4 regions of the Streptomyces sp. NPDC093568 genome follow, and region 1 is predicted to be linked to each of the others. Evidence: riboswitches for the same ligand, from Rfam matches in the RefSeq annotation. Region 1 holds a riboswitch; each other region holds the start of a gene.
What was found. Region 1 has a riboswitch for cobalamin ahead of ACIRD7_RS03165 (energy-coupling factor ABC transporter permease). Riboswitches for the same ligand answer to the same signal wherever they lie in the genome.

Region 2: it holds a riboswitch for cobalamin, as region 1 does, so the genes downstream of both, ACIRD7_RS20910 (cobalamin biosynthesis protein) here and ACIRD7_RS03165 (energy-coupling factor ABC transporter permease) in region 1, are expected to answer to the same signal.
Region 3: it holds a riboswitch for cobalamin, as region 1 does, so the genes downstream of both, ACIRD7_RS09960 (prenyltransferase/squalene oxidase repeat-containing protein) here and ACIRD7_RS03165 (energy-coupling factor ABC transporter permease) in region 1, are expected to answer to the same signal.
Region 4: it holds a riboswitch for cobalamin, as region 1 does, so the genes downstream of both, ACIRD7_RS17895 (ribonucleoside-diphosphate reductase subunit alpha) here and ACIRD7_RS03165 (energy-coupling factor ABC transporter permease) in region 1, are expected to answer to the same signal.

Annotation. Positions count from the first base shown of each region.
Region 1 covers NZ_JBIWJD010000001.1:740,348-747,896, reverse strand. The annotation lists gene ACIRD7_RS03180 (prolyl oligopeptidase family serine peptidase) at 1-12, opposite strand, end outside; gene ACIRD7_RS03175 (M20/M25/M40 family metallo-hydrolase) at 30-1,334, opposite strand; gene ACIRD7_RS03170 (M55 family metallopeptidase) at 1,327-2,160, opposite strand; cobalamin riboswitch at 2,261-2,447, shown strand; gene ACIRD7_RS03165 (energy-coupling factor ABC transporter permease) at 2,477-3,178, shown strand; gene ACIRD7_RS03160 (energy-coupling factor ABC transporter substrate-binding protein) at 3,175-3,525, shown strand; gene cbiQ (cobalt ECF transporter T component CbiQ) at 3,529-4,278, shown strand; gene ACIRD7_RS03150 (energy-coupling factor ABC transporter ATP-binding protein) at 4,275-5,150, shown strand; gene ACIRD7_RS03145 (APC family permease) at 5,236-6,732, shown strand; gene ACIRD7_RS03140 (universal stress protein) at 6,735-7,151, shown strand; gene ACIRD7_RS03135 (class I SAM-dependent methyltransferase) at 7,160-7,549, opposite strand, start outside.
Region 2 covers NZ_JBIWJD010000005.1:58,567-66,115, reverse strand. The annotation lists gene cobN (cobaltochelatase subunit CobN) at 1-295, opposite strand, end outside; gene ACIRD7_RS20915 (cobyric acid synthase) at 292-1,803, opposite strand; gene ACIRD7_RS20910 (cobalamin biosynthesis protein) at 1,800-2,741, opposite strand; cobalamin riboswitch at 2,842-2,984, opposite strand; gene ACIRD7_RS20905 (hypothetical protein) at 3,100-3,321, opposite strand; gene ACIRD7_RS20900 (anion permease) at 3,353-4,585, opposite strand; gene ACIRD7_RS20895 (lysozyme) at 4,739-5,485, opposite strand; gene ACIRD7_RS20890 (class II aldolase/adducin family protein) at 5,694-6,434, shown strand; gene ACIRD7_RS20885 (alpha/beta hydrolase) at 6,535-7,549, shown strand, end outside.
Region 3 covers NZ_JBIWJD010000002.1:95,031-102,579, forward strand. The annotation lists gene ACIRD7_RS09940 (aldehyde dehydrogenase) at 1-124, opposite strand, end outside; gene ACIRD7_RS09945 (MBL fold metallo-hydrolase) at 307-1,332, shown strand; gene ACIRD7_RS09950 (nuclear transport factor 2 family protein) at 1,351-1,803, shown strand; gene ACIRD7_RS09955 (phosphotransferase) at 1,793-2,446, opposite strand; cobalamin riboswitch at 2,497-2,628, shown strand; gene ACIRD7_RS09960 (prenyltransferase/squalene oxidase repeat-containing protein) at 2,746-3,969, shown strand; gene ACIRD7_RS09965 (SCO2322 family protein) at 3,966-4,619, shown strand; gene ACIRD7_RS09970 (energy-coupling factor transporter transmembrane component T) at 4,643-5,773, shown strand; gene ACIRD7_RS09975 (ABC transporter ATP-binding protein) at 5,770-7,470, shown strand; gene ACIRD7_RS09980 (ECF transporter S component) at 7,467-7,549, shown strand, end outside.
Region 4 covers NZ_JBIWJD010000004.1:93,048-100,596, reverse strand. The annotation lists gene mctP (monocarboxylate uptake permease MctP) at 1-56, shown strand, start outside; gene ACIRD7_RS17905 (ATP-binding protein) at 88-3,690, opposite strand; gene ACIRD7_RS17900 (GNAT family N-acetyltransferase) at 3,863-4,369, shown strand; cobalamin riboswitch at 4,405-4,562, shown strand; gene ACIRD7_RS17895 (ribonucleoside-diphosphate reductase subunit alpha) at 4,686-7,043, shown strand; gene ACIRD7_RS17890 (ribonucleotide-diphosphate reductase subunit beta) at 7,043-7,549, shown strand, end outside.

The sequences.
Region 1 (7,549 bases):
CAGCGTCCGCACTGTCTCCCCTACCTCGTCTAGGCCGTGCGCAGAAAGCGGTCGAGTACCCGCACACCGAAGTGCAGTGCCTCGACCGGCACCCGTTCGTCGACGCCGTGGAACATGGCCCCGTAGTCGTAGCCCTCCGGCAGCCGCAGCGGCGAGAAGCCGTAGCCGGTGATGCCGAGCCGCGAGAACTGCTTGGCGTCGGTGCCGCCGGGCATGCAGTACGGCACCGTGTGCCCCTCGGGCGCGAACTCCTCGACGGCGGCGCGCATCCTCGCGTACGTCGGCGAGTCGAGGGGCGACTGGAGGGCGACCTCGCGATGGTGGAACTCCCAGTCGACGTCCGGTCCGGTCAGCTCGTCGATGGTCGCGCCGAACTCGTCCTCGAAGCCCGGGAGATACCGTCCGTCGACGTACGCGACGGCCTCGCCCGGGATGACGTTGACCTTGTAACCCGCCTCCAGCATGCTCGGGTTGGCGCTGTTGCGGACGGTCGCCTCGACGAGCTTGGCCGCCGGGCCGAGCTTGTGCATCAGGCCGTCCACGTCGTCCAGGTCGGCGTCGAGGCCGTACAACGCCGCGAGTTCGGTGAGGGCGGCGCGGACCGTCGGGGTCAGGCGGACCGGCCACTCGTGGGCGCCGATCCGGGTGACGGCGGCGGCGAGGCGGGTGACCGCGTTCTCCCGGTTGGGGCGGGAGCCGTGCGCGGCCCTGCCGCGCGCCGTGAGCTTCAGCCAGCCGGTGCCGCGCTCCCCGGCCGCCAGCGGGTAGATCTGCCGTCCGCTGCCGTCGTGGACGGTGAACGCCCCGGACTCGCCGATGCCCTCGGTACAGCCCTCGAACAGTGCGGCGTGCCGGTCCGCGAGGAAGCCGGAGCCGTCCGCCGCGCTCGCCTCCTCGTCCGCGGTGAACGCGATCACGACGTCCCGGCGGGGGCGCACGCCGGCGCGGGCCCAGGCGCGGACGACGGCGAGGATCATCGCGTCCATGTTCTTCATGTCGACCGCGCCCCGGCCCCAGACGACCCCGTCGCGGACCTCACCGGAGAAGGGGTGCACGGTCCACTCGCCGGCCTGCGCGGGTACCACGTCCAGGTGACCGTGGACGAGCAGCGCGTCCGCCGAGGGGTCGCTGCCCTCGAAGCGGGCGACTACGTTCGTGCGGCCCTTCGTGCGCTCCAGGAGGGTGGGCTCCAGGCCCGCCTCCGTCAGCCGCGCGGCGGCGTACTCGGCGGCGGGTCGCTCCTGGCAGTCGCCGCCCCCGCGATTGGTCGTGTCGATGCGAATGAGGTCGGACGTGAACGTCACGACCTCCTCCAGCGCCTGCCCGTCAGCCATACTGCTCCTCCACCGCGGCCGAGACGATCGTGGTGACCGCCTTGAAGGTACGGATTCCCTCGTACATGCGCTCGCTGGTGTACGCCACCTTTCGCTCGCCGATACGTTCGACGCCCGGGACGACGGTCGCGGCCATGGCGAGATGCTCGGCGTCGAACTCGACGGCGACGGTGAACGGACCGCCGTTCACCGGCTGCTGACGGACCGCCAGCGCGGCCGCCTCCTTGGCCGCCGCGCGGATGTCGGCGGCGGTCCTGGCCGGTGTACGGCACACGGCGGCGTACCGCGAGACGTGGTCCTTGACGGCGACCTTCAGCGCCCCGGGCGCGTAGCCGAGCGCGTCCTCGCAGGCCACGTCGTCGCCGGTGACGAGCACGACGGGCACGCCGTACTCGGCGACGACATGGGCGTTCAGCAGGCCCTCGCTGGCGCGTACGTCGTTCAGCCACACCCCTGTGACGGAGTTCGCGAGGTAGGTGTGGGCGAGGACACCTTCCATGCCGGCGCCCGCGTGGTAACCGACGAAGGCGATGCCGTCCACGTCACCGTGCTGCACGCCCTCGACCATGGACAGCGACTTGTGCCGGCCGGTGAGCATCTCGGCCCGCTCGTCGAGCCGTTCGAGCAGCAGATTGCGCATGGACCAGTGCGCCTCATTGATGACGACGTCGTCGGCGCCGCCGTCGAAGAACCCCAGCACCGCGGCATTGACGTCCGAGGTGAACATCCCCCGGCACCGCTCCCACTGCGGTGTCCCGGGCAGCACGTCGCCCGGCCAGGTCACCCCGGTGGCGCCCTCCATGTCAGCACTGATGAGGATCTTCATGCTCCGTCACGTTACGCGCCCGCGCGCGAACCCGCCACGAAGCGGACGAACGCCGCTTTCACGCCCCCGAGGCGTGCTTGTCAGCCACCGTGTCCGGGCACTACTGTCACCACGCCTTGGTGAACGGGAAATCCGGTGTGATGCCGGTGCGGCCCTCGCCACTGTGAATCGGGAAGTCCGGCTCCGGCCCTCACGGGCAGCCACTGGGTTCTTCGGGACCCGGGAAGGCGGAGCACGGGCGGTGTCACCCGTCAGCCAGGAGACCGGCCAAGGCGCGTCAACCATCCACGAGGTGCTGGAGAGGGTCTGCTGAGCCATGCACATAGCCGAGGGTTTCCTGCCTCCGGCGCACGCGGTCGCCTGGGGCGTCGCGTCCGCGCCGTTCGTCGTACACGGAGTCCGATCACTCACCCGTGAGGTCAGGGAGCACCCCGAGAGCACACTGCTCCTCGGCGCCTCCGGAGCCTTCACGTTCGTCCTGTCCGCGCTGAAGCTGCCCTCGGTGACCGGCAGCTGCTCGCATCCCACCGGCACCGGCCTGGGCGCCATCCTCTTCCGGCCGCCGATCATGGCGGTCCTCGGCACCATCACCCTGCTCTTCCAGGCGCTGCTGCTCGCCCACGGCGGCCTGACCACGCTCGGCGCCAACGTCTTCTCGATGGCGATCGTCGGGCCCTGGGCCGGGTACGCCATCTACAAACTGCTGCGGCGCTACGACGTGCCGCTGATGGTGGCCGTCTTCTTCGGCGCGTTCCTCGCCGACCTGTCCACCTACTGCGTGACCAGCGTCCAGCTGGCCCTCGCCTTCCCCGACCCGAGCAGCGGATTCCTGGGCGCGCTCGGCAAGTTCGGCTCCATCTTCGCCGTCACCCAGATCCCGCTCGCGGTGAGCGAGGGCCTACTCACGGTGCTCGTGATGCGGCTGCTGGTGCAGTCGAGCAAGGGCGAACTGACCCGGCTGGGCGTGCTCCTGACGAAGAAGCGGACCGGGAGCGAGACCGAGGCGGTGGCCCGATGAGCAGGAACACGAAGATCAACGTCCTGTTGCTGCTCGTGGTGGCCGCACTGGCCGTGCTGCCGCTCGCGCTCGGGCTCGGCGACCACAAGGAGGAGCCGTTCACCGGTTCCGACGGTGAGGCGGAGACGGCCATCACCGAGATCGAACCGGACTACAAGCCTTGGTTCTCACCGCTGTACGAGCCGCCGTCCGGTGAGATCGAGTCGGCGCTGTTCTCCCTCCAGGCCGCCCTCGGCGCCGGTGTTCTCGCCTACTACTTCGGCCTGCACCGGGGCCGGCGGCAGGGCGAGCAGCGCGCGCTGGAGCGCGCGAGGGCCGGCGAGGAACCCAAGGCCGACAAGGTCTGACGGATGCTGCCGATCGACGCGGCGGCGCACAGCAGTCGCTGGCGCCGTCGTCATCCCGTGGACAAGGCCGTGCTCGGGCTCGGCCTCACCGTGCTCGCGATCTCGCTGCCGCCCTGGCCGGGCGCCGCGCTGGTCCTGGTCACCGCGCTCGCCGTGCTGCTGGGTCCGGCGGGCGTGCCCGCGCGACGGCTGTGGCGCGCCTATCGTGTGCCGCTCGGCTTCTGTGTGACCGGCGCGGCCACCCTGCTGGTCCAGGTGGGCGGCCCGGAGGGCTTCGTGTCCCTCGCCGACGACGGCGGGTCGCGCGCCGGGGAGCTGCTGCTGCGCACCTCGGCCGCCTCGCTCGGCGTGCTGCTGTTCGCGTTCACCACCCCGATGTCCGATCTGCTGCCCCGGCTGGTGCGGGCGGGGGTGCCCGCACCCGTGGTCGACGTCGCCCTCGTGACGTACCGCATGAGCTTCCTGCTGCTGGACTCGGTGCGGCGCATCCGGGACGCCCAGGCCGCGCGGCTCGGGCACACCAGCAGGGCCGCGGAGTGGCGTTCGCTCGCCGGGCTCGGCGCCACCGCGTTCGTACGGGCCTTCGACCGGGCGACCCGGCTCCAGGCCGGGCTGGCCGGGCGCGGCTACGACGGCACCCTGCGCGTCCTGGTGCCCGAGGCGAAGGTCTCCGTCCGCTTCACGGCCGCCAGTTGCGCACTGCTCGCGACGCTGGCCGCCCTCACCCTCGTACTGAAAGGGGCCCTGTCATGAGCGAGCCCGCCGCCCTGGTCGCCCTGCGGGGCGCGTCGTACGCCTACGAGGACGGCCCCGTCGTGCTCAGCGGCCTCGACTTCGACGTGCGCGAGGGCCGCGCCCTGGCGCTGCTGGGCCGCAACGGCAGCGGCAAGACCACGCTGATGCGGCTGCTCAGCGGCGGACTCAGGCCGCGCGAGGGCCGGTTGACGGTGGCGGGGGCGCCGGTCACCTACGACCGCAAGGGGCTGACCCGGCTGCGGACCACCGTGCAGCTGGTGGTGCAGGACCCCGACGACCAGCTCTTCGCCGCGTCCGTCGCCCAGGACGTCTCCTTCGGCCCGCTGAACCTCGGCCTGCCCGACCCCGAGGTGCGCGCGCGGGTCGACGAGGCGCTCGCCGCCCTCGACATCACCGCGCTGGCCGACCGGCCCACGCACCTGCTGTCGTACGGTCAGCGCAAGCGCACCGCCATCGCCGGGGCGGTCGCCATGCGGCCGCGCGTGCTGATCCTCGACGAGCCGACCGCCGGGCTCGACCCCGACGGCCAGGAGCGGCTGCTCGTCACGCTCGACGGGCTGCGCGCGAGCGGCACCACGGTGGTGATGGCCACGCACGACGTCGACCTCGCGCTGCGCTGGGCCGACGACGCGGCACTGCTCACGCCGGACGGTGCCCGCACCGGCCCGGCGCCCGAGATGCTGGCCCGCACCGACCTCCTCCAGCAGGCCGGTCTGCGGCTGCCCTGGGGCGTCGCGGCGACCCGGCTGCTGCGGGCACAGGGGCTGCTGGACGACGCGGCGGCCGGTCCCCGCGACGCGGAGGAGCTGGCGGCCCTCACGGCGGCGCACACCGCACCCGACGCGGGCCGTGACTGGGCACACGGGTGATCCCCACCGCCACCAGTCGGCAAAGGAGAGGCGGCCACCACGCCTGCCTGTTTCATGAGGTCACGTACGACCGAAGTGAGGCAGCATGGCCGACGGCACCCTGGACACCCGCCCGCCCGAAGGGCTGAAGGCCAACGCGATCGGGTTTCTCGACGCGCTCGTCATCGGCCTCAACGCCACCTCGCCCGCGTACTCCCTGGCCGCGGCCATCGGGCCGGTCGTCGCTCTGGTGGGTGTCTACGCCCCGGGCGTCATGCTCGCCTCCTTCGTCCCGATGCTGCTGATCGCCTCGGCGTTCTACTACCTCAACAAGGTCGACCAGGACTGCGGGACGACCTTCTCGTGGGTCACCCGGGCGATGGGCCCGTGGGCCGGCTGGCTCGGCGGCTGGGCCATCACGATGACCGGCGTCCTGGTGGTCGGGTCGCTGGCGGACGTGGCAGTGACGTTCGCGCTGCTCGCCTTCGGTCTCGACAGCTGGGTCGACAACGAGTTCGTCCGCCAGACGCTCACGGTGCTGCTCATCATCGTGATGACGGCCGTGTGCGTCATCGGCACGGAGGTCTCGGCCCGGGTGCAGAACGTCCTGATCCTCGCGCAGGTCGCCTGCCTGCTCGCGTTCGCCGTGGTGGCGCTCTACCGGGTCTACGCCGACACCGGCACGCTCGACTCCGTGGATCCGGCGTTCGGCTGGCTCAACCCCTTCGGTGCGGGAGGCGCCGATCTGACGGCGGGTCTGCTGCTGGGCGTGTTCATCTACTGGGGCTGGGAGTCCGCGGTCAACCTCACCGAGGAGGTCGAGAACTCCGCCACCGCTCCCGGCGAGGCGGCCGTGTGGTCGACGGTCATCCTGCTGGTGACCTATGTGTCGGTCGCCTACGCGGTGGTGGCCTACGCGGGGCCGGCGTTCCTGTCCGAGAACGCCGCGGAGGAGGAGTTCATCTTCGCCCTGCTCGCCGACGAGGCGATGGGCGGCTGGGACTGGGTCGTACTGCTGGCGGTGTCGACCTCGGGCCTCGCGTCGACACAGACGACGATCATCCCCGCCTCGCGCACGGCGCTGTCCATGGCCCGTCGGCACGCGCTGCCGAACCACTTCGGGCACATCCACCCGCGGTTCCGCACACCCGACGTGAGCACGTGGTGGGTCGCGGGCATCGCCATCGCCTGGTATCTCGTCGTCCGCCAGATCAGCGAGAACGCCCTGTTCGACTCGCTGACCGCGCTGTCCCTGCTGATCGCGTTCTACTACGCGCTCACGGGCATCGCCTGCGCGGTCTACTACCGGCGCCATCTCACCGAGAGCCCGCACAACTTCCTGCTCATCGGCCTCGGCCCGCTTCTCGGCGCCGGGCTGCTGGTCTGGCTGCTGGTCGAGTCGGTCGGAGACATGGCCGATCCGGACAACTCCTACAGCGGCGTCTCGTGGTTCGGGGTCGGTCCGCCGCTGGTCATCGGCATCGGCATCACCCTCGCCGGTGTCCTCCTGATGCTCGTGTGGCGCCTCGTGTCCCCGGTCTTCTGGTCGGAGCACCCGGAGGTGGCCGACCCCGATCTCGTGCACGGCGACAAGGAGCACTGAAGATGTCGGTCGTTGTCGGCTACGACGAGTCCCCGGGCGCGGTCCGCGCGCTGCACGTCGCCATCGAGGTGTCGGCCGCGTTCGGCGAGCCGCTCGTGCTGGTCTACGGCGCGGCGGCGCCCGGCGCCCTCGGCGAGGAGTACACCGCGCACCGCGACGCCGTGCGGGAGGCAGGGCGCACCGCGCTCTCGCACGCCGTCGAGGTGGCCGCCGAGGCCGGGGTGCGGACCACCGTGGAGGTCATCGACCGCAAACCGGCGGAGGCCCTGATCGACGCCGCGACCCGCCATGCGGCAAGGGTCATCGTGGTCGGCAGCTGGGGTGAGAGCCCGCTGCGCGGGGCCCTGCTGGGCTCCACACCCCACAAACTGCTGCATCTCGCGCGCACTCCGGTGCTGTGCGTGCCCACCGAACCGTGAGCGCCGCCCTAGGCCGTCCGGCCCGCCACGGTCCACTTCGACGGCAGCTCGATCCGGGTGCCGTCGGTCGCGTGTTCCGCCGTGGTCAGCGGCAGGTCGCCGCTTGCGATGACCGTGAGACCGGCCGCGCGCAGATACTCGGGCACGGAGGCGTCGGCGACCTCGCCGGGCGCGATGCCGTGCCGGAAGATCGGCGCGAGCTTGGCCGGCGGTCCCGACGGGCTCTGCGCGAGGCCCAGCAGCACCGGCTTGGCGGTCTCGGAGAGTTCGACGAGGAAGACCCGGCCGCGCTCACCGACCAGAGTGGCGATCGCGTCCACCATCGACTGCCGGTCGTCGGGCTCGGCCTGGTGCAGCACGCCCCGCATGTAGATGTTGACGTCACCGAGCTCGGCGTG
Region 2 (7,549 bases), on a different contig from region 1:
CGACCACACCGGCCGGGACGGACGACTCGGCCATCAACTCGGCGTCGGGAACGGCCTCGCCGCCCAGCAGGACGGTCGGGACACCGGACGCCTTCAGCGCCGCGAGCCCGTCCTCCCAGGCCCGCTTGCCGCCCAGCAGCCGGACGACGGCGAGGTCGGCTCCGTCGAGCAGCGCGGGCAGCTCGGTCTCGACGTCCACGCGGGTCGGGTTGCCGATGCGGTAGTCGGCCCCGGAGGCGGCCCGGGCCGCCAGCAGGTCCGTGTCGGCGGTCGACAACAACAACACTGTGCTCATGCGGGCGCTCCCGGTGGAATGAAAGGCAGTCCTTGCGGCGCGCCGGACTCGATGAGCCGCCACAGCGCGTCCGTGTCCGCGTGCTGTTCGATCAGATCGCCGAGCCGGTCGAGCTGCTCCTCGCGCAGCGCGGCGAACGACGTGTCCGGCGCCGGCACGAACCGGCGGCCCGCGGCGGCCGCCACCTCGCGCAGGAACGCCCGTCGGAAACCGTCCGACTCCAGTGAGCCGTGCCAGTGCGTGCCCCAGGTCCGGCCGACCCGGCAGCCGTCCAAGAAGGGCTCGCCCCCGGTCACTTCGGCGACGCCGTGGTGGATCTCGTACCCCTCCACCGGCTCCCCGAGCGCCTCGCCGGCCGGCCGGGTGAGGGTCTTCTCCCGGGCGAACCGCACCCGGACGGGCAGCACCCCGAGCCCCTCGACCTGTCCGCGCCGGCTCTCGACGTCGTCCTCGATGTGCTCGCCGAGGACCTGGAAGCCGCCGCAGATGCCGAGGACGGGCCGTCCTTCGGCGGCCCGGCGGACCAGGGCGTCCGCGAGCCCCCGCTCCCGCAGCCACTCCAGCGCCCGAACCGTCCCCCGGGTCCCGGGGACGATGACGAGATCCGCGTCGGCCAGCTCCTCCGGCCGGTCCACGAACCGTACGACGACGCCCGGTTCGGCGGCGAGCGCGTCCACGTCGGTGAAGTTGGACATGAGGGGGACGGCACAGACGGCGACCCGCAGCACGTCCTCGCCGACGGGCGGGGCGACGTTCGACTCCCGTACCGTGCCCCGCAGGGAGACCCGCAGCCCGTCCTCCTCGTCGATGCCGAGCCCGTGCCGGAAGGGCAGGACGCCGTACGTCCGCCGCCCGGTGAGGTCGTGCAGCATGTCGAGGCCGGGTTCGAGGAGCGAGACGTCGCCGCGGAACTTGTTGACGAGGAACCCGGCGATCAGCTCCTGGTCCTGACGGGACAGCAGCGCGACGGTCCCGAAGAACGAGGCGAAGACGCCGCCGCGGTCGATGTCGCCGACGACGAGGACGGGGAGTCCGGCATTGCGGGCGATGCCCATGTTGACGATGTCGGTCCGGCGCAGATTGATCTCGGCCGGAGAGCCGGCCCCCTCACAGATCACCGCGTCATACGTGCCCCGCAACTCGGCGAGACAGTCCAGCACGGTTCCGAGCAGCCGCTGCTGCCGCCCGCCGTGGTACCCGCGTGCGCTCAGCTCACCCACCGGCTTGCCCAGCAGCACGACCTGACTGCTCTGCTCGCCACCGGGCTTGAGCAGCACCGGATTCATGAGCGCGGTCGGCTCGACCCGGCAGGCCTGCGCCTGCATGGCCTGCGCCCGCCCGATCTCCGCGCCCTCGCGCGTGACGAACGAGTTCAGCGACATGTTCTGCGCCTTGAACGGCGCGACCTTCACCCCCTGCCGGACCAGCCAGCGGCAGATCCCGGCCGTGACGACGCTCTTGCCGGCGTCGGAGGTGGTGCCGGCGACGAGAAGCCCCCCGCCCGTCATGACGTACGCCCCTTCGCGATACGGCGCGCGGCGGCACAGACGCCGAGCGCGAGCCAGCCGACGCGCTGCGACAGCCGTACGGCCCGCTCGATGTCGGCGGTTTCGACGGCCCGCCCGGACTTGTTGAGCACGGGCCGGTGCTCGACCCGCCCGCCGTACGACAGGGTCCCCCCGAGCCGCACCCCGAGCGCCCCCGCGAACGAGGCCTCCACGGGACCGGCGTTGGGGCTCGGGTGCTGCGCGGCGTCGGCGCGCCAGGCTCGTACGGCACCCCGGGGATCGCCCCCGGCGACTGCGGCGAGCACGGCGGTCAGCCGGGCCCCCGGCCAGCCGGCCAGGTCGTCGAGCCGGGCGGAAGCCCAGCCGTAGCGGCGGTACTTGGGAGACTTGTGGCCGACCATCGCGTCCAGCGTGTTCACGGCCCGGAACCCGAGGAGTCCCGGCACCCCGCCGACGGCACCCCACACCAGGGCCCCCACGACCGCGTCGGAGGTGTTCTCGGCGACGGACTCCACGACCGCCCGCGCGATCCCGTCCGCGTCCAGCGCCTGCGGATCCCGTCCGCACAGATGCGGCAGCCGGGCCCGTGCCCCCTCGATGTCCCCCGCGTCGAGGGCCCCTCCGATGCTCCGGGCCTCGCGGGCGAGCGAGGTTCCGCCGACGACGGCCCAGCAGGCGGCGCCGGTCAGCGCGACGGAGGCGGCGGGAGAGGTACGTACGGCACGCGCGGCGAGTGCCCCGAGGGCGACGGCGCCACCGGCGCACACGGCGGTGTGCAGCGCACCCCACGCGCGGTCGTCGCGCCACAACACCTTCTCGACGGCGCCGGCGGCCCGCCCGAACGCGGCGACCGGATGCCCCCGGCGGGGATCGCCGAGCAGCAGGTCACCGAGAAGTCCGGCGGCGGCGCCGTACGCGAAAACGCGATCGGCTCGCATCGGGGTCAGCCGACCGTGGGGTCACACGTGGGTCTGTTACTGCGTGTCGATCGGCAGGCGAGCATCGCGTCATGTCCTCACTCAGGGTGTCCACGCCCTGGTTCGACGAGACCGGCGGTGAGAGTTCCTGGCTCCCGGGGCTTTCTACCCCGGTGACAGTGGCGGGACCGCGCCGGATTCACACCGGCTTCCTCTCCTACCGCCGTACTTGGCCCCGGCAGTCCACCATGGGGTTGGAAGGGGCGTCAACTTGCCGTTGACCTGCGACGGGAGAGTGTGCGAAGGCCCACACAACGGTGAGGCGCGGGACGGTCGTCCGTCCCGCGCCTCGGGTGTTTCAGGTGATGCGCGCCGTGTGTCAGGCGACGATCAGATAGATCCCGTACGCCACCGCGGCCGTGCACGCGGCGAAGCAGGCGTACGCGCCCGTGACCGCGAGTGCGGCCGAGTCGCCCTGGGCGACCGCGCGTTCGCGGCGGGACAGGCCGGCGATGCCGAGGGTGAACAGGCCCACCAGGGCCACGGTGACCACGAGGCTGACGCCGAAGACGGAGCCGAGGGCCGCCCAGTCGATCTTCATGGTTCTTCTTTCTGGTTGGTAACCGGGCGGGTCAGACGGTGGCCTGGGAGGAGGCCGGCTCGTTGGACGGGGCCGGGATCGTGGCCGTGAGGTCCTCGGCGGGCGTGCCCGCGGGGGGCGGGGTCACGGCGGCCATGGCGGTGGTGACCACGCCGGGCGCCTCGTCCGTCTCGACGACGTTCGTGTGGTCGATGACCTCGCGGCGGGAGATCTTCCAGATCACGGCGCTGGAGGCGACCAGGAAGACGGCGACCACGGCCGTGCCCCAGGCGCCGAAGCCCGTCACGTACTCCGCGAGCGCGCCGACCAGGGCGGCGGCCGGCAGGGTCAGGCCCCAGGCGACGAACATCCGGGTGGCCGTCGACCAGCGGACGACGCCGCCCTTGCGGCCGAGGCCGGCGCCCATCACCGAACCGGAGACGGAGTGCGTGGTGGAGAGGGAGAAGCCGAGGTGCGAGGAGGCCAGGATGACCGTGGCCGCGCTGGTCTGGGCGGCGAAGCCCTGCTGCGGCTGAAGGTCGGTCAGGCCCTTGCCCATGGTGCGGATGATGCGCCAGCCGCCGAGGTAGGTACCGAGCGCGATGGCCAGGCCCGCGGTGAGGATGACCCACAGGGGCGGGTCGGAGTCGGGGGCGAGGGTGCCGCCGGCGACCAGGGCGAGGGTGATGATGCCCATCGTCTTCTGCGCGTCGTTGGTGCCGTGAGCCAGGGAGACCAGGCCGGCGGAGGCGATCTGCCCGGCGCGGTAGCCCTTCTTGGAGGCGTTGCCGTCGGCCTTCTTGCCGAGGGAGTACGTCAGGCGCGTGGCCAGCAGCGCGGCGATGCCCGCGACCAGCGGGGCGGCGATCGCCGGGATCAGCACCTTGGTGACGAGCACGTCGCCGTGGACGGCGCCGACGCCGGCCGAGGCGATGGTGGCGCCGATCAGGCCGCCCATCAGGGCGTGCGAGGAGCTGGAGGGCAGGCCCACGAGCCAGGTCAGCAGGTTCCAGAGGATCGCGCCGACCAACGCGGCGAATATGACCTCGGGGCGGATGCCGGTCTCGTCGACGAGACCTTTGGAGATCGTGTTGGCGACCTCCACGGAGAGGAAGGCGCCTACAAGGTTCAGTACGGCGGACATGGCCACCGCGACCTTGGGCTTGAGCGCACCGGTCGAGATGGTCGTGGCCATCGCGTTGGCGGTGTCGTGGAAACCGTTCGTGAAATCGAACGCGAGTGCGGTTACCACCACAATCGCGAGGATCAGCGAGAAGTTTTCCATTTACCCAGGCAATCGTTCGAGGTCATTGGCCGGACGAACGTAGGTAACCTGGATGAACGAAAGGTGAACTGGGGTGGGCCGCACGGTGTCTGCGAGCGCCGGAAGCGGAAACCTTCGATCCGCAGGTCGCCGCACGGCCCAGGCGTCGCCGGGCTAGTAGCCCCGGGCGAACCTCCTCAGCTGGTTCATGGAGCCGTTGAAGAGATTTTGGTCACCCGGCAGGCTGCCGCTGTTGTCGTACTGCCAGAAGGTCCAGAACTGCCACCCGGCCGGCATCGAGCCCGCGGTCGACGAGTTGTAGCGGGCTATCCACAGAGCGTGGTTCGAGGCGAAGGCGCGGCTGGCGCCGGTGCAGGTGTTCCACCAGTGCGTGGTCGTGTAGATCACCGGGCGGCGGCCGGTCAGCCGCTTCACCTCGTTGCTGAAGGACTGGATCCAGTCGACCATCTTCGCCTTGCTCAGGCCGTAGCACTTCTGCCTGCCGTACGGGTTGTACTCGATGTCGAGGGCGGGTGGCAGGGTCCAGCCGTCCGACCGCCAGGCGCCGCCGTTGCCGACGAAGAACGCGGCCTGGGTCCTGCCGGACGACTTGTTCGGCACCGCGAAATGGTACGCGCCGCGGACCAGGCCGGCATTGCGGGAGCCGTTGTACTGCTGGCCGAAGTAGGGGTTGCGGTAGGTGTGGGACTCGGTCGCCTTGACGTAGACGAACTTGGCGCCCTTGGTCTTCGAGCTCTGCCAGTTGACGTTCTTCTGGTGGGAAGAGACGTCGTGGCCCTTGGGCTTGCCCGCTGCGGCGGCCGGGATCTCGGCGAGGGCGGTTCCGCTGAGAGTGAGGGCCGCCACGGATATCGCTATGAGGCGGGAGCGGTGACGGGACGGTTTGTGATCACGGGCCATATTTCCCCCCGGAATGGCGACGTGCACGACAAATCAGGCAGACAGTACTGGAAGATCGTTGAATCCTGATCGATCCCCGGCCAAGGGTGGGGCGGGGGTGATTTGCCCCGTGATGCGCCCTTCCCGACGTCCGTCTTCCGCCCTAAAGTGCGCGGCCCCGGCTGCGAGTTGACGCCGGGTGCGGGGCCCGGCTGGCAGGATCGCGGACATGGCTGAGGAGCGGCGGGATCTGCGGGGCGCGCGGGAAGAGCGGGATGGGCGGGAGGGCTCACAGGAAGTGGGGGAGTCGTGGGGCAGGAGTGCCCGGCCCGAGGAGGCGGAGGCCTGGGAGGCCCTCGTGGCGACCGCGCGGCGCACGGTGACCGAGGGGCTGGTCGTCGGCACGTCCGGGAACGTCTCGGTGCGGGTCGGGGAGACCGTGCTGGTCACGCCGTCGGGAGTGCCGTACGACCGGCTCACTCCCGACGATGTGACGGGGGTCGGCCTGGACGGTGCGCAGGTGCTGGGGGCGCTCGTGCCGACGAGTGAGCTGCCCATGCATCTGGCGATCTACCGGGCCACCGACGCCGAGGCGGTCGTCCACACGCACGCGGTCCACGCGACGGCGGTCTCGACCCTCGTTCCCGAACTCCCGCTGATCCACTACATGGCCGCGGCCCTCGGCGGGCCGGTCCGGGTTGCCCCATATGCGACGTACGGCACCCAGGAGTTGGCCGAGAACATGCTCCGAGCCCTGACCGACCGCACCGCCTGCCTCCTCCGGAACCACGGAACGATCGCCCACGGCGCCACCCTGGACCAGGCCTACGACCGCACGGCCCAGCTCGAATGGATGTGCCGCGTGTGGCTGACGGCGTCGTCGGTGCCCGGGCTCGCGCCCTCGTTGCTGTCGGAGGAGCAGGTGGCGGAGGTGGGGGAGCGGCTGCGGGGGTACGGGCAGCGAGGGTGACGGCAGCCGCCGGCCGTCGGAGGGGGGGCTGTCCCGGCGATCCTCACTCGAAGTCGTCCTCCCACTGGCCGCTGCCCCCGTCCGCCCGGACACTGGAGTGGTGCGCACTGTCAAAGCGACGGCCGCTGCCGTCACCGTGGCTCTGGCCGCCGGCGCCGCGAGCGTCGCCGCCGGGCGGTTCGCCAGTGGGGCCGCGCTGACGGCGCCCCCGGGCCGCCCCCTGCCCACCGAACCCCGGCTCACCGTGCACGCCACGGCCGCGGGCCAGATCGCCCTCACCCGCGCCCTCGCCTCGCTGCGCCCCGGCACCTACGGCCTCTCCGGCGACGGCTCGCACGCGGTGGTCGGCCCCGTCCTCGCCGCGGCGAAGCACTCCGCCGACACCGTCGTACGCCGCCTCGAACGCGTCACCCACGGCTCCTTCCAGCCAGGCGACAGCGTCTGGCTCACCCCGAACGTGTACGTCGGCAACCCGAGCGCCGCCCTCGGCCTCGACCACGCCGACATCGACATCCCGGGCGAACTCGGCTCCCTGCCCGCCTGGTTCGTCCCCGGCGCGCGGGACACCTGGGTCATCGCCGTGCACGGCCTCGGCACCACCCGCGAACACGCCATGAACGTCATGGAGTTCCTCAGCGGCCGCCACTTCCCCGTCCTCGCCCTGTCCTACCGCGGCGATCTGGGCGCACCCCGCCCGCCGGACGGCCTGAACCACCTCGGCGAGACCGAGTGGCGCGACCTGGACGCGGCCATGCGCTACGCCGTCCGGTACGGCGCCAAGCAACTCGTGCTGCTCGGCTGGTCCACCGGCGCGACCATGGCGCTGCGCGCCGCCGCGCACTCCGGGCTGCGCGACCGGGTCTCCGGGCTCGTCCTCGACTCCCCGGTCCTCAGCTGGGAGAGCACCCTGCGCGCCCTCGCCACGGCCCGCCACACCCCGAGCGCGCTCCTGCCGCTCGCGGTCCGCGCGGCACAGGGCCGCACCGGGCTGAACACCGACCGCGCCCCCGACCCCGACGCCTTCGAGCACCTCGCCGTGCCGACGCTGGTCTTCCACGGCCCCGACGACCGGGTGGCCCCCTGGGCGCTCTCGCGCCGCCTGGCCGACACCTACC
Region 3 (7,549 bases), on a different contig from region 1:
CGTGCGGCACGCGGCCGATGACCTCTTCCGTGTGCGGCGATATCACCTCGATGACGTCCTTGCCGAGGGGGTCGGTCAACTCCCCGCCGATGAACAGCTGTCCGTGTTCCACGAGCTCGGTCATGACCGACTGCCTCCCCGGAGCGTGACTCTGACGATCCATCAGATACTCGGATACAGGAACTGATACCAGTTCCACTCGGAGGAGTCCACGGACCGCACGTAGATGACCCGGGCTCCCATCGGAACGTGTTCTAGTTATAGTGGCCGGGTCGGCCGGAACGTGTCGCGGCGATTGGGGAGCCCATGGCGCAGATCTACGACCACGGCGGCGGCGTCCGGTCCATTCAGGTCCCCATCCCCGACAACCCCCTCGGCCACACCCTCGTGTACGTCGTCGACACCGACCGGGGCCCGGTGCTCGTCGACACCGGCTGGGACGACCCGGCCTCCTGGGACACCCTCACCGAGGGCCTGGCGGCCTGCGGGACCGCGCCCGCCGATATCCACGGCGTGGTGATCACCCATCACCACCCCGACCACCACGGCCTGTCCGGCAAGGTGCGCGAGGCCTCCGGCGCCTGGATCGCGATGCACGCGGCGGACGCGGCGATCGTCCGGCGCACCCGCACCACCCGGCCCGAGCGCTGGTTCACCTACATGGCGGCCAAGCTCACGGCGGCCGGCGCCCCTGAGGCCCATGTGGCTCCCCTGCGCACCCCCCGGCGCCGCACCCTGCCCGGCCTCTCCCCCGCCGCCCCCGACCGCGAGATCGTCCCCGGCGAACTCCTCGACCTCCCCGGCCGCCGCCTGCGCGCGATCTGGACGCCGGGCCACACACCGGGCCACGTCTGCCTGCACCTGGAGGAGGACCACCCGGCCCGGCTCCCCGGCCACGGCCGCCTGTTCTCCGGCGACCACCTGCTCCCCGAGATCACCCCGCACATCGGCCTGTACGAGGACCCCGACGACACGACCGTCACCGACCCCCTCGGCGACTACCTCGCCTCCCTCGAACGCGTCGGCCGCCTCGCCCCCGCCGAGATCCTCCCGGCCCACCAGCACACGTTCACCGACGCCGCCGCCCGCGTCGCCGAGTTGCTGACCCACCACGAAACCCGCCTCACCGACCTCCTCACCCTCCTCGCCACGCCTCTCACCCCCTGGCAGCTCGCCGAACGCATGGAGTGGAACCGGCCGTGGGACCAAATCCCCTACGGCTCACGCAACATCGCGATCGCGGAGGCCGAGGCCCATCTGCGGCGGCTGGTGAAGCTCGGGAGGGCGGAGGCGGTGGCGGGGAGTGAGCCGGTGACGTACGTGGCGGTGTGACGCGGCAAGATGGGCGCCATGGATCCCTTGGCCCTGCTGCTCGCCGAGCGAGCCTGCGAGCGCCTCGTCGTCGACTTCGTCCACCGCCTCGACCTCGGCGAACCGGCCTCCGTCGCCGAGCTGTTCACGGATGACGGCACATGGGAGTGGCCGGCGGGTGAGCGGCTGGTCGAGGGGCGGGACGCGCTGCGCGGGTACTTCGGATCCCGTCCCGCCGACCGACTCTCGCGTCGCCTGATGTCCAACGTTCTCGTGACGGTGACGTCCCCCGACACCGCGACGGCGACCTCGTACTTCACGACGTACCGGGTCGACGGCCACGAGGGCGCCCTGATCCCGCCGGGGCCTCCGGTTCAGGTGGGGCACTACAAGGACACCTTCCGCCGGTCGGCCGACGGCACCTGGCTGCTCTCCGCCCGAGTCCTCCACCTGGCCTTCGGCGGCCCGACCCCGCGAGCGCCTAGGCCATGAACGACTGAACCAACTCCTCCGCCCCACCCAGCACTTCGACCTCCCGCACGGTCATCGTGGGATTGGCGGCCCGGCGGCGCAGGGCCTCGGTCAGGCCGTCCCGGGTGAGGGCGGAGGGGTCGGTGAGGAGGGCGGTGATCATCGCGCGGGCGGGGGCGGCGTACCGCTCGTCCGCCAAGGCCACCTGCGCGAGGATCACCGCGGACATGCCCCAGTCCAGGCCCGGGTCGCCCACCTCCGCGTTGGCCCAGTCGATGACGTAGGGGCCGTCGGGCGTGAGCAGCACGTTCTCCGGGTGGAGGTCCAGGTGGACCACCCGGCCGGGGACGGCGTGCAACTGCCGCAGGAGGCGGGCCAGCAGCTCCCCGGACTCGCGCGGGCCGATGTCTCCCGCGACCAGGGCCTCCAGCATCGTCGGCCCGTACAGCCGCTGCATGACCAGGTCGGAGCGCGAGGAGTCGGCGAGCCGTACCCGGGGCACCGGGTAGCCGTGGGCGCGCAGGCGTTCCATCAGGGCGCCCTCGGCGAGGCCGTCGGCGTAGCCCTCCCGGTCGCGGCGCAGCACCCACGCCTCGTCGATCTCGTACACATCGGACGCGCGCCCCGAACCGAGCAGCCGTCCGGTCCTCCCCGTGATCCCCATACGGCCGAAGCTACCCCCGTCCACAGCCTCCCCTCAGCCGCTTTCCTACGGGCCGGTAGAGTGACCGCGTCGTCATCACACCCGTACGGGGGAAAGCCGGTGCAAATCCGGCGCTGACCCGCAACCGTAATCCGGTCGTCGAAGGGCCGGTGAGCCGGATCGCCGCGTACGGGACAGTGACCGGCTCACGTGCCCCGGCAGCCTGCCGGAGCGCGGCACCGTCGAGGTATACGGAGCCGAGCCGCCGGGGGTTTTCCCTGTGCTGCCCGGTTTCCCCTAGGGAAGGGCACCCGCCGATCATGTACGTCCGCCGCAGCGCAGCGGCCCTGGCCGCCACTGTCGTGATCGGCGCGGCCGCGCCCGCCGTAGCCGCCGACCCGACCCCCTCCGCGTCGCCGTCGAAGGCGTTCCCCGCCGAGCTGTACGGCGACTCCGACCCCACGTACGACGGCGTCTGGCGCCAGTCCCTCGCGCTGCTCGCGCAGGACACCGTGGGCGTGAAGCCGGCGAAGGGGGCGGTGGACTGGCTGCTCGGGCAGCAGTGCGCCAACGGGGCCTTCGCGCCCTACCGCGCCGACACGAGCGCGGACTGCGGTGCCAAGACCCTGGTCGACACCAACAACACGGCCGCCGCCGTCCAGGCACTTGCCGCGCTCGGCGGGCACGACACCGCCGCCGACAAGGCGGTGTCCTGGCTGAAGTCGGTCCAGAACAAGGACGGCGGCTGGGGCTACATGGCGGGCGGGGCCACCGACGCGAACTCGACGTCGGTCGTGGTCGGCGCGCTGGCCGCCGCGGGCGAGAAGCCCGCGGAGGCCGTCAAGGGCGGGAAGTCCCCGTACGACGCGCTCATCGGGCTGGCCCTGCCTTGCAAGGGCGAAGGTGCCGGAGCCTTCGCCTTCCAGCCGGACAAGAAGGGCGCCCTCGCCGCCAACGCCGACGCGACGGCCGCAGGCGTCGTCGGCGCGCTCGGCAAGGGCCTCGTGGTGAGCCCCGGCAAGCCGGCGGAGGCGACCTGCGCCGACGGCTCCTCCCCGCAGCAGGCCGCCGCCAACGGCGCCGCCTACCTCACCAAGGCCCTCTCCAAGGACGGCCACCTGAAGTCCGCGCTCCCCGGCGCCGAGGACCAGCCCGACTACGGCAACACCGCGGACGCGGTCGTCGCCCTCGCCGCGCGCTCCGGTGCCGACGCCGCCCGCGAGCCCCTGCGCTGGCTGGAGCGGAACTCCGCGCGGTGGGCCGCCCAGAGCGGGCCGGCCGCCTACGCCCAGCTGATCTTCGCCGCCCACGCCACCGGCGCCGACCCCCGCGACTTCGGCGGCGCCGACCTGGTCAAGCAGCTCAACGCGACCGGCCCGGCACCGCAGACCTCCGCGGAGGCGACGGCCAAGCAGGAGAAGGACACCAAGGACGACAAGGGCGACAGCCCCTTCGGTGTGTGGTGGTACGTCGGCATCTTCCTCGTCGTCGGTATCGGCATCGGCTTCCTGCTGAGCGGCCGCAAGAAGGGCCCGCAGGCGTGATCCGCCGCGTCCTCGCCCCGCTCCTGGCCGCGCTGGTCGTGCTGACCGGCGCGGCCCCGGCCGCCCAGGCGACCGGCTACCGCTACTGGTCCTTCTGGGACCGCGACGGCGGCTCCTGGGTCTACGCCACCCAGGGGCCGTCGATCACCCGCCCGTCCGACGGCGACGTCCAGGGCTTCCGCTTCGTGGTGAGCGAGGACTCCAAGGACGCGGCACAGCCGAGGGGCGCGGCCGAGTTCGCGGTGATCTGCGCGCGTACGCCCGCGCAGGACGGCAAGAAGCGGGTGGCGCTGGTCCTCGACTTCGGTACGGCGGCCGACGCCCCGTCGGGTGAGGCGCCGCCAAACCGGCGTACCGCGTGCGCGCGCGTGGCTCCCGACGCCTCCACCGCGGAGGCCCTGGCGGCCGTGGCCAAGCCGCTGCGGTACGACACCAACGCCCTGCTGTGCGCCATCGCCGGGTATCCGCAGAGGGGCTGCGGGGAGCCGGTGTCGGGCGACAGCGGGAAGCCGAAGCCCACCGACCGCACGGCCGGTAAGGACGACGACTCGAACGGCGGCGCGGGACTGGGGCCGGCCGCCGGCGCCGCCGTGGTGGCCGTACTGGCAGCTGCGGCGATGTGGCAGGCACGACGGCGGCGGCCTCGATGACAGGCAAGACGGCGGCGGCCTTGATGGCCGGCAGGCCCGCCGCCCAGCCCGACCCCACCCACCGCCGGCGCCACTCGGCCCTCCACCCCGGCGCCTGGTGGCTCTGGTCCCTCGCGCTCGGTACCGCCGCCACCCGCACCACCAACCCTCTCCTCCTCGCCCTGCTCACAGCGACGTCCGCCTACGTCGTGGCGACCTGCCGCCCGGACGCCCCCTGGGCCCGCTCCTACGCCGCCTTCGTCAAGCTCGCCCTGGTCGTCATCGTCATCCGCCTCGTCTTCGCCGTGGCCCTCGGCTCCCCCATCCCCGGCACCCATGTGATCGTCACGCTCCCCGAAGTGCCGCTCCCGGAGTGGGCCCAGGGCATCCGCCTGGGCGGCCGGGTCACCGCCGAGACACTGCTCTTCGCCCTCTACGACGGCCTGCGGCTGGCCGCGCTCCTCATCTGTGTGGGCGCGGCGAACTCCCTCGCCAACCCGGCCCGCCTCCTCAAGTCCCTCCCCGGCGCGCTCTACGAGATGGGCGTGGCCGTGGTCGTCGCGCTCACCTACGCCCCCCACCTCATCGCCGACGTCCAGCGCCTGCGCGCCGCCCGCCGGCTGCGCGGCCGCCCCGACACCGGTGTGCGCGGCCTCCTGCAGGTCGGACTCCCGGTCCTGGAGGGCGCGTTGGAGCGCTCGGTCGCCCTCGCCGCCGCGATGGACGCGCGCGGTTACGGCCGTACCGCCGACGTCCCGCCCCGAGTACGCCGTACGACCGCCGCCCTCACCCTCGGCGGTCTGCTGGGCGTCTGCGCCGGAACGTACGGCCTGCTGACCGCCGAGGGCGGGACGTACGGCCTGCCGGTCCTCCTCGCCGGACTCGCCGCCGCGCTCGCGGGCCTGCGGCTGGGCGGACGCCGTTCGCCGCGGACCCGGTACCGCCCGGACCGCTGGGACGCCCGGGCCTGGCTGGTCGCCGGTTCCGGCGCGGCGGTCGCCGCCCTGCTGGCCCTGGCCGCCGACCGCGACCCGGCGGCGCTGCACCCCGGCCTGGTCCCCCTCGTCGCCCCCACCCTCCCGCTGTGGCCCGCGGCGGCCGTGCTCATCGGCCTGCTCCCGGCCTTCGTCAGCCCCGCACACCGCAGTCCCGCCGCCCGCAAGGAGACGTCGTGATCCGCTTCGAGAACGTCTCCGTGACGTACGACGGTGCCGTAGAACCCACCGTCCAAGGCGTGGACTTCGAGGTCCCGGAGGGCGAGCTGGTCCTGCTCGTCGGACCGTCGGGGGTCGGCAAGTCCACCGTGCTCGGCGCGGTGAGCGGGCTGGTCCCGCACTTCACCGGCGGCACCCTGCGCGGCCGGGTCACGGTGGCGGGCCGCGACACCCGCACCCACAAGCCGCGCGAACTCGCGGACGTGGTCGGCACGGTGGGCCAGGATCCGCTCTCCCACTTCGTCACGGACACGGTCGAGGACGAACTCGCCTACGGCATGGAGTCGCTGGGCCTCGCCCCGGAGGTGATGCGCCGCCGTGTCGAGGAGACCCTCGACCTGCTCGGCCTCGCCGACCTGCGCGACCGCTCCATCTCCACCCTCTCCGGCGGCCAGCGGCAGCGGGTCGCGATCGGCTCGGTGCTCACCCCGCACCCCGGCGTGCTGGTCCTGGACGAGCCGACCTCGGCCCTGGACCCGGCCGCCGCGGAGGAGGTCCTCGCCGTGCTGCAGCGCCTGGTCCACGACCTCGGCACGACGGTCCTGATGGCCGAGCACCGCCTGGAGCGCGTGGTCCAGTACGCCGACCGGATCGTCCTGATGCCCTCCCCCGGCACGGCCCCGGTCATCGGCACACCGGCGGAGATCATGGCCGTGTCGCCGGTGTACCCGCCGGTCGTGGCCCTCGGCCGCCTGGCGGAGTGGTCCCCGCTGCCACTGACGGTCCGCGACGCCCGCCGCCGAGCGGCGGACCTGCGGCAACAACTTGAGAACCGGGACGGCATCGCCCTTCAGGGGCGCGGGGAACTGCGCGACCAGCCACGGACAACCCGCACCCGCCACGAATCCGCACCCCCCACCCCCCTCCGCTGGTTCCGCCGCAAGCCCACCTTCGTCCCGCAGTCCCCCCATGCCGCCGAAGTGCAGGGCCTCACCGTCACCCGCGACCACATCCGCGCCCTGCACCACATCGACCTCACCGTCACCCCCGGCGAGACCGTCGCCCTCATGGGCCGCAACGGCGCCGGCAAGTCCACCCTCCTCAACACCCTCGTCGGCCTCGTCGAACCGTCCGCCGGCCAGGTGCACGTCGGCGGAGCCGTCCCGCACCGCACCCCGCCCCGCGACCTCGTACGCCGGGTCGGCCTGGTCCCGCAGGAACCCCGCGACCTCCTCTACGCCGACACGGTCGAAGCCGAGTGCGCGGCCGCCGACACCGACGCGGGCGCCGCCCCCGGCACCTGCCGTGCCCTCGTCTCCGAGCTGCTGCCGGACATCGCGGACGACACCCACCCCCGTGACCTCTCCGAGGGCCAGCGGCTGACGCTCGCCCTGGCCGTCGTCCTGACCGCCCGCCCGCCGCTCCTCCTTCTCGACGAACCGACCCGCGGACTCGACTACGCCGCGAAGGCCCGCCTCGTCTCCCTGCTGCGCGATCTGGCGGCCGAGGGGCACGCGATCGTGCTGGCCACGCACGACGTGGAGCTGGCCGCCGAGCTGGCGCACCGGGTGATCCTGCTGGCCGAGGGCGAGGTGATCGCCGACGGCCCGACCGCGGACGTCGTGGTCTCCTCCCCGTCCTTCGCCCCCCAGGTCACCAAGATCCTCGCCCCGCAGCAGTGGCTCACGGTCGCGCAGGTGCGAAAGGCCCTGTCATGACCGCCCCCCGCCTGCGAGCCCGGTCCGAGGCCCGCCCCCAGCCCCAGTCCCGCCCGGTCCCCCTCGGCCCCCGCTCCAT
Region 4 (7,549 bases), on a different contig from region 1:
GCGACCCGGGCGTCCAGGTGGAACTGCCGCCGGCGACGGCGGGTTCGGCCCACTGACGCAGCCGGTCCACCGGCCGGGCGTACCGCGCTAGCTGCGCGTGCGCCCGGCCATTTGCTGCCAGAAACCGTCGAGTTCCCGGACGCGCATGCTGACCCAGCGCGGCGTCTTCCTGCGCAGCACCCTGGGGAAGTGGCGGCGCACCCGCCCCGGCAACAGGGCCTGCTGCTGGCGGCAGAACGGCTCCCGGATCTCCCCGCGGGGCACGCATCCGCGCGGCGGGTAGGGGCAGAGCTGGAACTTGCAGTCGGGCAGGCAGGACGTGCCCGGTGCGGGCGGGTCCGCCATACCGGCCCGCAGGTCGGGCCGCAGGGGAGCACGGTCGGTGCGGATGCACGGCGGCAGCGGCATCCCCTGCTGTTCCACGCGGGCCATCCGCTCCTCGACCTCGTCCGGATGCCCGTCCCGTTCGATGAGGTTCAGCATCACCAGCACATCGGCGACGAGGCGCTGGGCGCGCGCGTCGAGGGTGCTCCACCCGACCGAGGGCGGGATCCACAGGTTGTGCTTGCGGTACCCCTCGGGGTTTCCGGTGCGCGCGCCGATGTTGTCGGCGACGCCCTTTTCGTCGATCCAGAGGAAGCGCTCCGGCTGCCCGGTCTCGAGCGCCAGGGCCACCAGGTCCCCGGCCTCCGCGACGAACGGATGCAGGGACTGCCGGGACGAGACGCCGTCCGCCTCCGGATACCCGGGCGCCCTGCTCACCGCCGTGCCGACCATCGACAGCCAGCGCTCCACGGTCCGTATGGCGGTCGTTCCGCCCATCACCCGGACCGGCTCGCGAGCGCCCCTCCCCCTCACGGCGTGCGGGTCCCGCTCGTGGAGCCCGGCGCTGTCCTGGAGCTCCCACAGGCACAGCGCTTGGAGCAGCATGAGCTGCGAGTACCAGCACCGGGACTGCTGCAGCACCGTCTCCGCCTGCCGGATCAGATCGGCGCGACCGTCCGGGAAGGCCTGCGGATGCCGGATGCGGCGGTTGGCCGCGTACTTGAAGCCCTGGGCCAGCGCGGCCTCCAGGGCGAGCGGAAGGTCGGGGGTGCCGCCGGTGGCCTTCGGGTCGAGGTGACGCAGCCATCTGGTGAGGCGTTCCCGGGCCTCGTCGCGGTGCGCCCCGTCGACGGAGCCCAGCAGCATGGGGATCATCCAGGCACGCATCACGAACTCCCGGAACAGATCGACGCGTTTCGCCCGGTACTCCTGGTTGAGCTCGCGCCGGTCCTGCTGCAGCCGGGCGATGCGCTCGGACCGGGCGCGTGAGGCCACCCGGGCGGCCCTGGCGTCGGCCATGCGCTCGGCCCATCGCTCGTGCTCGCGCCGCTTCCAGTCCTTCAGCTCTCCGAGCCGGTCGTTGTACTCCTGCACCGGGTCGGTGTTCAGCCCGACCCGACTGCGGATCACGGCGAACGCGGGGTTGCCGCCGGTGCCGAACTCCTGGGCGGCGGCCAGGCGTATGGAGTAGGACGGTTCCCTGATGCCGATCTCGACGAGCTCCTCGTAGAGCGGAGTGGTGTCGATCCGGTCGGAGACGCTCCGCAGTGCGGCTCCGAGCTGTCTGAGCAGCCGCAGTTTGGCGTCGTCGAGGGTGCGCCGGTCGCCTTTGAAACCCATCCAGGTCTGACGGACTTCCGCCAGTATGTCGCCCAGGAGCCTCGGGGAGTCCTCCGCGCTCTCGATCTCCACGGCGGCCGCGTAGAGGTCGAGGGCCTTGGGGTCGTCCGTGCGGCGTTCCGCGGCCTTGCAGAGCCGGTGCGCCAGGGTGTGCCCCCATACGCGTGAGTGGCGGAGGCGTTCGTCGAACTCCTTCTTCGCCTCGGCCCGGACGCCTCCCCCGCGGGCCCTGCGCCTGGCCGCCCGGCGGCGCGACAACAGCACCAGGGCCATGAGCAGTTCGCGGCTGGGCCCGGGCGGCTGCAGCGCGTGCTCGATGAGTTCACCGGCGCCCCGCTCGCCCAGCTGGCCCAAAAGGCGGTAGCCGAAATAGGCCTGGATGATGCTGTGCGGGAAACGGACCTTCCGCTCGAAGCCCTCCACCAGCCCGAGCTTGTCCGCGTTGCGCGCGATCCGGGCCAGGGCGGCCCGGCACTGGTCCATGTTCCCGCCGCGCAGCCGCGTGCGCTCCTGCGGGCCGAGCCGCTGGCAGAGCACGTCCCAGATCTGCTGCCTGTGCCACTCGGAGAAGACGTTCCCTCGCTTGCCGTACCGGTCGAAGCCGCGTCCGCTGCTCCACAGGTGCTCGGCGCGGGCCTGCGCGCGCCGAGCGGGCCCGGGGTGGACATCGGAGTCCAGCAGTTCCCCGAGGCCGACCTCCAGCTTGTCCTGGAGCAGCCCCACGCAGGCCAGCGCGGAGACCACTTCGAGGGTGTCGCGGCGCTCCCGGCGGCTCAGCGCGACGCCCTCGCGCAGCCGGCCCTCGCACAGCGCCTCGTCCCAGGTCTGCAGCAGCCACAGTCGCAGCGTGCCGCGGTCGCGGCTGCGGGTGTTCATGTGCTGCGGGTCGGCGTCCGGCCGGTCGTGCTCCAGCGCTCCGTGGCGATGAAGCTCGCGGGCTATCTGAAGGTAGACGGGGGACTCGGTCACCTCCGCCGTCTCCACGATCCAGTCCACGCGGCGCTCGTCCGTGTCCGGCACCCGTGCCTGCACGAAGCGCAGGGCCTCCTCCTCGCTGAGCGGTTCGAGTTCCACGATCGCCGCCGGGGTGCTCTCCAGCGGGCTGTGCGGGCGGGAGGCGATGACGAGGGGCAGCTTCTCCTCGTAGGCGCGCTCGATGGCCCGCCGGATGATGTTGTCCCGGTTCTGGCCGTCGCCGAGGAGTGCCTCTTCCAGTCCGTCGGCGATGACGACCGGCTTGTCGTCGGCGAGCAGTTGCTGCCAGACCCGATCGGTCTTGCCGCGCGCGAGGATGCCCCGGGGCGCCTCTTCGGTGAAACGCTGCTTGGCCATGCGCTCGAAGTTCAGGTCGGTGCCGCCGTTCGCGTCCCGCAGCCGGATCGGCACGGGTACGGCGTTCTGCTCGGCCAGCAGTTCGGTGAGCCGTACGAGGACGGCGGTCTTGCCCACGCCGACTCCGCCGACCAGCAGATAGGGGCGGCGTGTCTCGCGCTCGCGCAACCGTTCGGCGATGACCCGGACGATCTCCTCCCGGCCCACGATCTCCGCGGTGTCCGGGCCGGCGGTGAGCACCAGTCCGTGGGGGTCGTCCCGCGCCTTCGCCAGATAGCGCCGCTTGGTCCACCGGTACCACCAGAACAGGAAGAGCGTGGCGGCGATCGACGCGGCGAGCACCGGGCCGACGAAGCGCAGGACGGTTTCGAATCCCTCGTTGCCCTGCCGCCACTTCTCGAAGCCGGTCGTGCGGCTCGAGATCAAGATGTACAGGCCCTCCACGATCCAGGCGAGCAACGCGAGGGCGGCCACCGTCCAGACGACCCTGGTGACGTTGGTGTACGTGAACCACCGGCGCCACTTCTTGGAGTGGGTGCTGCCGCGGCGGGCCTCCAGACGGATCGTCAGCCTGTGCCAGTGCCCCACCATTCCCTGCCTGGCCCAGCTGCCCGCCCGCCGCGGAGCGAGCGTCGCCATCGGCGCGTTCCGCGGCCGCTTCTTGCCCGGCGGGCGACGGACGACCGACGTCATGCTGCGCCTCCTTCCGAGAAGAGCTCGAAACTTCCTGGAGGGCTCGAAACGGAGGGGCCGCGGGCTCCGACGCCTATCTCCATGGAAGCACTCCAGGAACGCCCCGCAACCCGGCGGCCCTCGGCGAGAAAACCCGGGCTCGCCGTCCTGCCCGTCCGGCAGACTCGGCCCTATGGACATCGTGATCCGGCCCGTGGAACCCGCCGAGTACGACACCCTCGGTGAGCTCACCGCCCAGGCCTACCTCCAGGACGGCCTCCTCGACTTCGGCGAGAGTGACGAATACCTCGGGGAACTGAGGGACGTGGCCAAGCGGGCTCTCGCCGCCGAGGTGTTGGTGGCCGTCCAGGACGGCCGGCTGCTGGGCGGGGTGACCTTCGTGCCGGCCGGCGGGCCCATGGCCGACATCGCCCGTCCCGGAGAGGCGGAGATCCGGATGCTCGCCGTCGACCGGGCGGCCCGCGGCCGCGGCGCCGGCGAGGCCCTCGTGCGGGCCTGCGTCGACCGGGCACGGGCCGCGGAGGGCTGTGTGCGGATCGTCCTGTCGACCCAGCGCACCATGCACGGCGCCCACCGCATCTACGAACGGCTGGGCTTCGTCCGCACACCCGAGCGGGACTGGAACCCCGTCCCGCACCTCGACGACATCACTCTTCTCACCTATGAGTTGACGCTCTGAAACCACCCCGACACAACATCTGGGGGTGGCGTGGCGGGTGAGCACAAGATGTATGCTCGTCCTCGCTGTCGCCGCAGGGGAATCCGGTGCGAATCCGGAACTGTCCCGCAACGGTGTACTTGTGCATGTCTGTTCTCTCAGACGCCCCGCACAGGAGTCAGTCCGAGGACCTGCCGACAGCGCGCCCGGCCACCCGGCCGGTGCGCACTGACGTCCGGGCCTCGTGGAATGGGCCGGTGGACGCGACGCCGCGTGCGCTCGTGTGCTGCCCCCTGCCCTCCGCAAGGCCCCCGTGCCGAGCGAGGGAGAGCCCCACGTGACCATCGCGCCAGCAGATCCGGCCTCAGCCGCCTCAGTCGTCCCGACCGACGAGGACGCCCCGGGAACCGCCTTGTTGCGGACCCTCACCGAGCTGACCGCCGATCTCCCCGACGCCGACCCCGGCCGGGTCGCCGCCGCCGCGCTGCGCGGCCGGTCCGCCCGTGCGGACGAGGCGGAGCTGCGCGAGCTGGCCACCGAGGCGGCGGCCGGTCTCATCTCCGAGGACCCCGCCTACTCCAGGCTGGCCGCCCGGCTGCTGACCGTCTCCATCGCCGCCGAGGCCGCCTCGCAGGGCGTGACGTCCTTCACCGAGTCGGTCGCCGTCGGCCACCGCGAGGGCCTCATCGCCGACCGCACCGCCGAGTTCGCGCGTCTCCACGCGGCCCGCCTCGACGCCCTGGTCGACCCGGCCGCCGACGACCGCTTCGGCTACTTCGGCCTGCGCACCCTGCACAGCCGCTATCTGCTCCGGCACCCCATCACCCGCAAGGTCATCGAGACGCCCCAGCACTTCATGCTGCGCGTCGCGGCCGGTCTCGCCGAGGACGACACCTCGCGGGCGGTCGACGAAGTCGCCGCGCTCTACGGGCTCATGAGCCGCCTCGACTACCTGCCGTCCTCCCCGACGCTGTTCAACTCCGGCACCCGGCACCCCCAGATGTCGTCCTGCTACCTCCTCGACTCCCCACTCGACGAACTGGACTCCATCTACGACCGCTACCACCAGGTCGCCCGCCTCTCGAAGCACGCCGGCGGCATCGGCATCGCCTACTCCCGCGTCCGCAGCCGCGGTTCGCTGATCCGCGGCACCAACGGCCACTCCAACGGCATCGTCCCGTTCCTGAAGACGCTCGACGCCTCCGTCGCCGCCGTGAACCAGGGCGGCCGGCGCAAGGGTGCCGCCGCGGTCTACCTGGAGACCTGGCACTCCGACATCGAGGAGTTCCTGGAACTGCGCGACAACACCGGTGAGGACGCCCGGCGTACGCACAACCTGAACCTCGCGCACTGGATCCCGGACGAGTTCATGCGCCGGGTCAACGCCGACGAGCCGTGGAGCCTGTTCTCCCCCGCCGACGTGCCCGAACTGGTCGACCTGTGGGGCGAGGAGTTCGACGCGGCCTACCGCAAGGCGGAGGCGGCGGGACTCGCGCGCAAGACCATCGCGGCCCGTGAGCTGTACGGCCGCATGATGCGCACCCTGGCGCAGACCGGCAACGGCTGGATGACCTTCAAGGACGCCGCCAACCGCACCGCCAACCAGACGGCGCTGCCGGGCCATGTCGTCCACTCCTCCAACCTCTGCACGGAGATCCTGGAGGTCACCGACGACGGGGAGACGGCGGTCTGCAACCTCGGGTCCGTCAACCTCGGTGCTTTCGTGGACGACGGCGACATCGACTGGGAGCGCCTCGACGCCACCGTCCGCACCGCCGTCACCTTCCTCGACCGCGTCGTCGACATCAACTTCTACCCGACCGAGCAGGCGGGCCGCTCGAACGCCAAGTGGCGCCCGGTGGGCCTTGGCGCGATGGGCCTGCAGGACGTCTTCTTCAAGCTGCGGCTGCCCTTCGACTCAGCGGAGGCCCGCGCCCTGTCCACCCGCATCGCCGAGCGCATCATGCTCGCCGCGTACGAGGCCTCCGCCGACCTCGCCGAGCGCAGCGGCCCGCTGCCGGCCTGGGAGAAGACCCGTACGGCCCAGGGCGTGCTGCACCCCGACCACTACGGCGTCGAGCTGACCTGGCCGGAGCGATGGGCGGCCCTGCGCGAGCGGATCGCGGCGGTCGGCCTGCGCAACAGCCTCCTCCTGGCCATCGCCCCCACCGCCACGATCGCGTCCATCGCCGGTGTCTACGAGTGCATCGAGCCGCAGGTCTCCAACCTGTTCAAGCGCGAGACGCTGTCCGGCGAGTTCCTCCAGGTCAACTCCTACCTGGTCAACGACCTCAAGGAGCTCGGCGTCTGGGACGCCCGCACCCGGGAGGCGCTGCGCGACTCGGGCGGCTCGGTGCAGGACTTCGCCTGGATCCCGGCGGACGTACGGGCGTTGTACCGCACGGCGTGGGAGATCCCGCAGCGGGGACTCATCGACATGGCCGCGGCACGCACCCCGTTCCTCGACCAGTCCCAGTCCCTGAACCTCTTCCTGGAGACGCCGACCATCGGCAAGCTCTCCTCGATGTACGCGTATGCCTGGAAGTCGGGCCTGAAGACGACGTACTACCTGCGCTCGCGCCCAGCGACCCGCATCGCCCGCGCGGCACAAGCATCCGTCCCCGTGCAGGCGACCTCCGAAGAGGCCATCGCCTGCTCCCTGGAAAACCCCGAGTCCTGCGAGGCCTGCCAGTAATGTCCCACCGTGCTCAGAACCTGCTCGACCCCGGCTTCGAGCTGACTCTGCGTCCCATGCGCTACCCCGACTTCTACGAGCGCTACCGGGACGCCATCAAGAACACCTGGACCGTCGAGGAGGTCGACCTCCACTCCGACGTCGCGGACCTGGCGAAGCTCAGCCCCGCCGAGCAGCACCTGATCGGGCGGCTGGTCGCGTTCTTCGCGACGGGCGACTCGATCGTGGCGAACAACCTGGTGCTGACGCTGTACAAGCACATCAACTCCCCCGAGGCGCGGCTCTACCTGAGCCGGCAGCTCTTCGAGGAGGCCGTGCACGTCCAGTTCTATCTGACGCTGCTGGACACTTACCTGCCCGACCCGGAGGACCGGGCGGCGGCCTTCGACGCCGTCGAGAACATCCCCTCGATCCGCGAGAAGGCGGAGTTCTGCTTCAAGTGGATCAACGAGGTAGAGAAGCTGGACCGGCTGGAGACCCAGGCCGACCGGCGTCGCTTCCTGCTC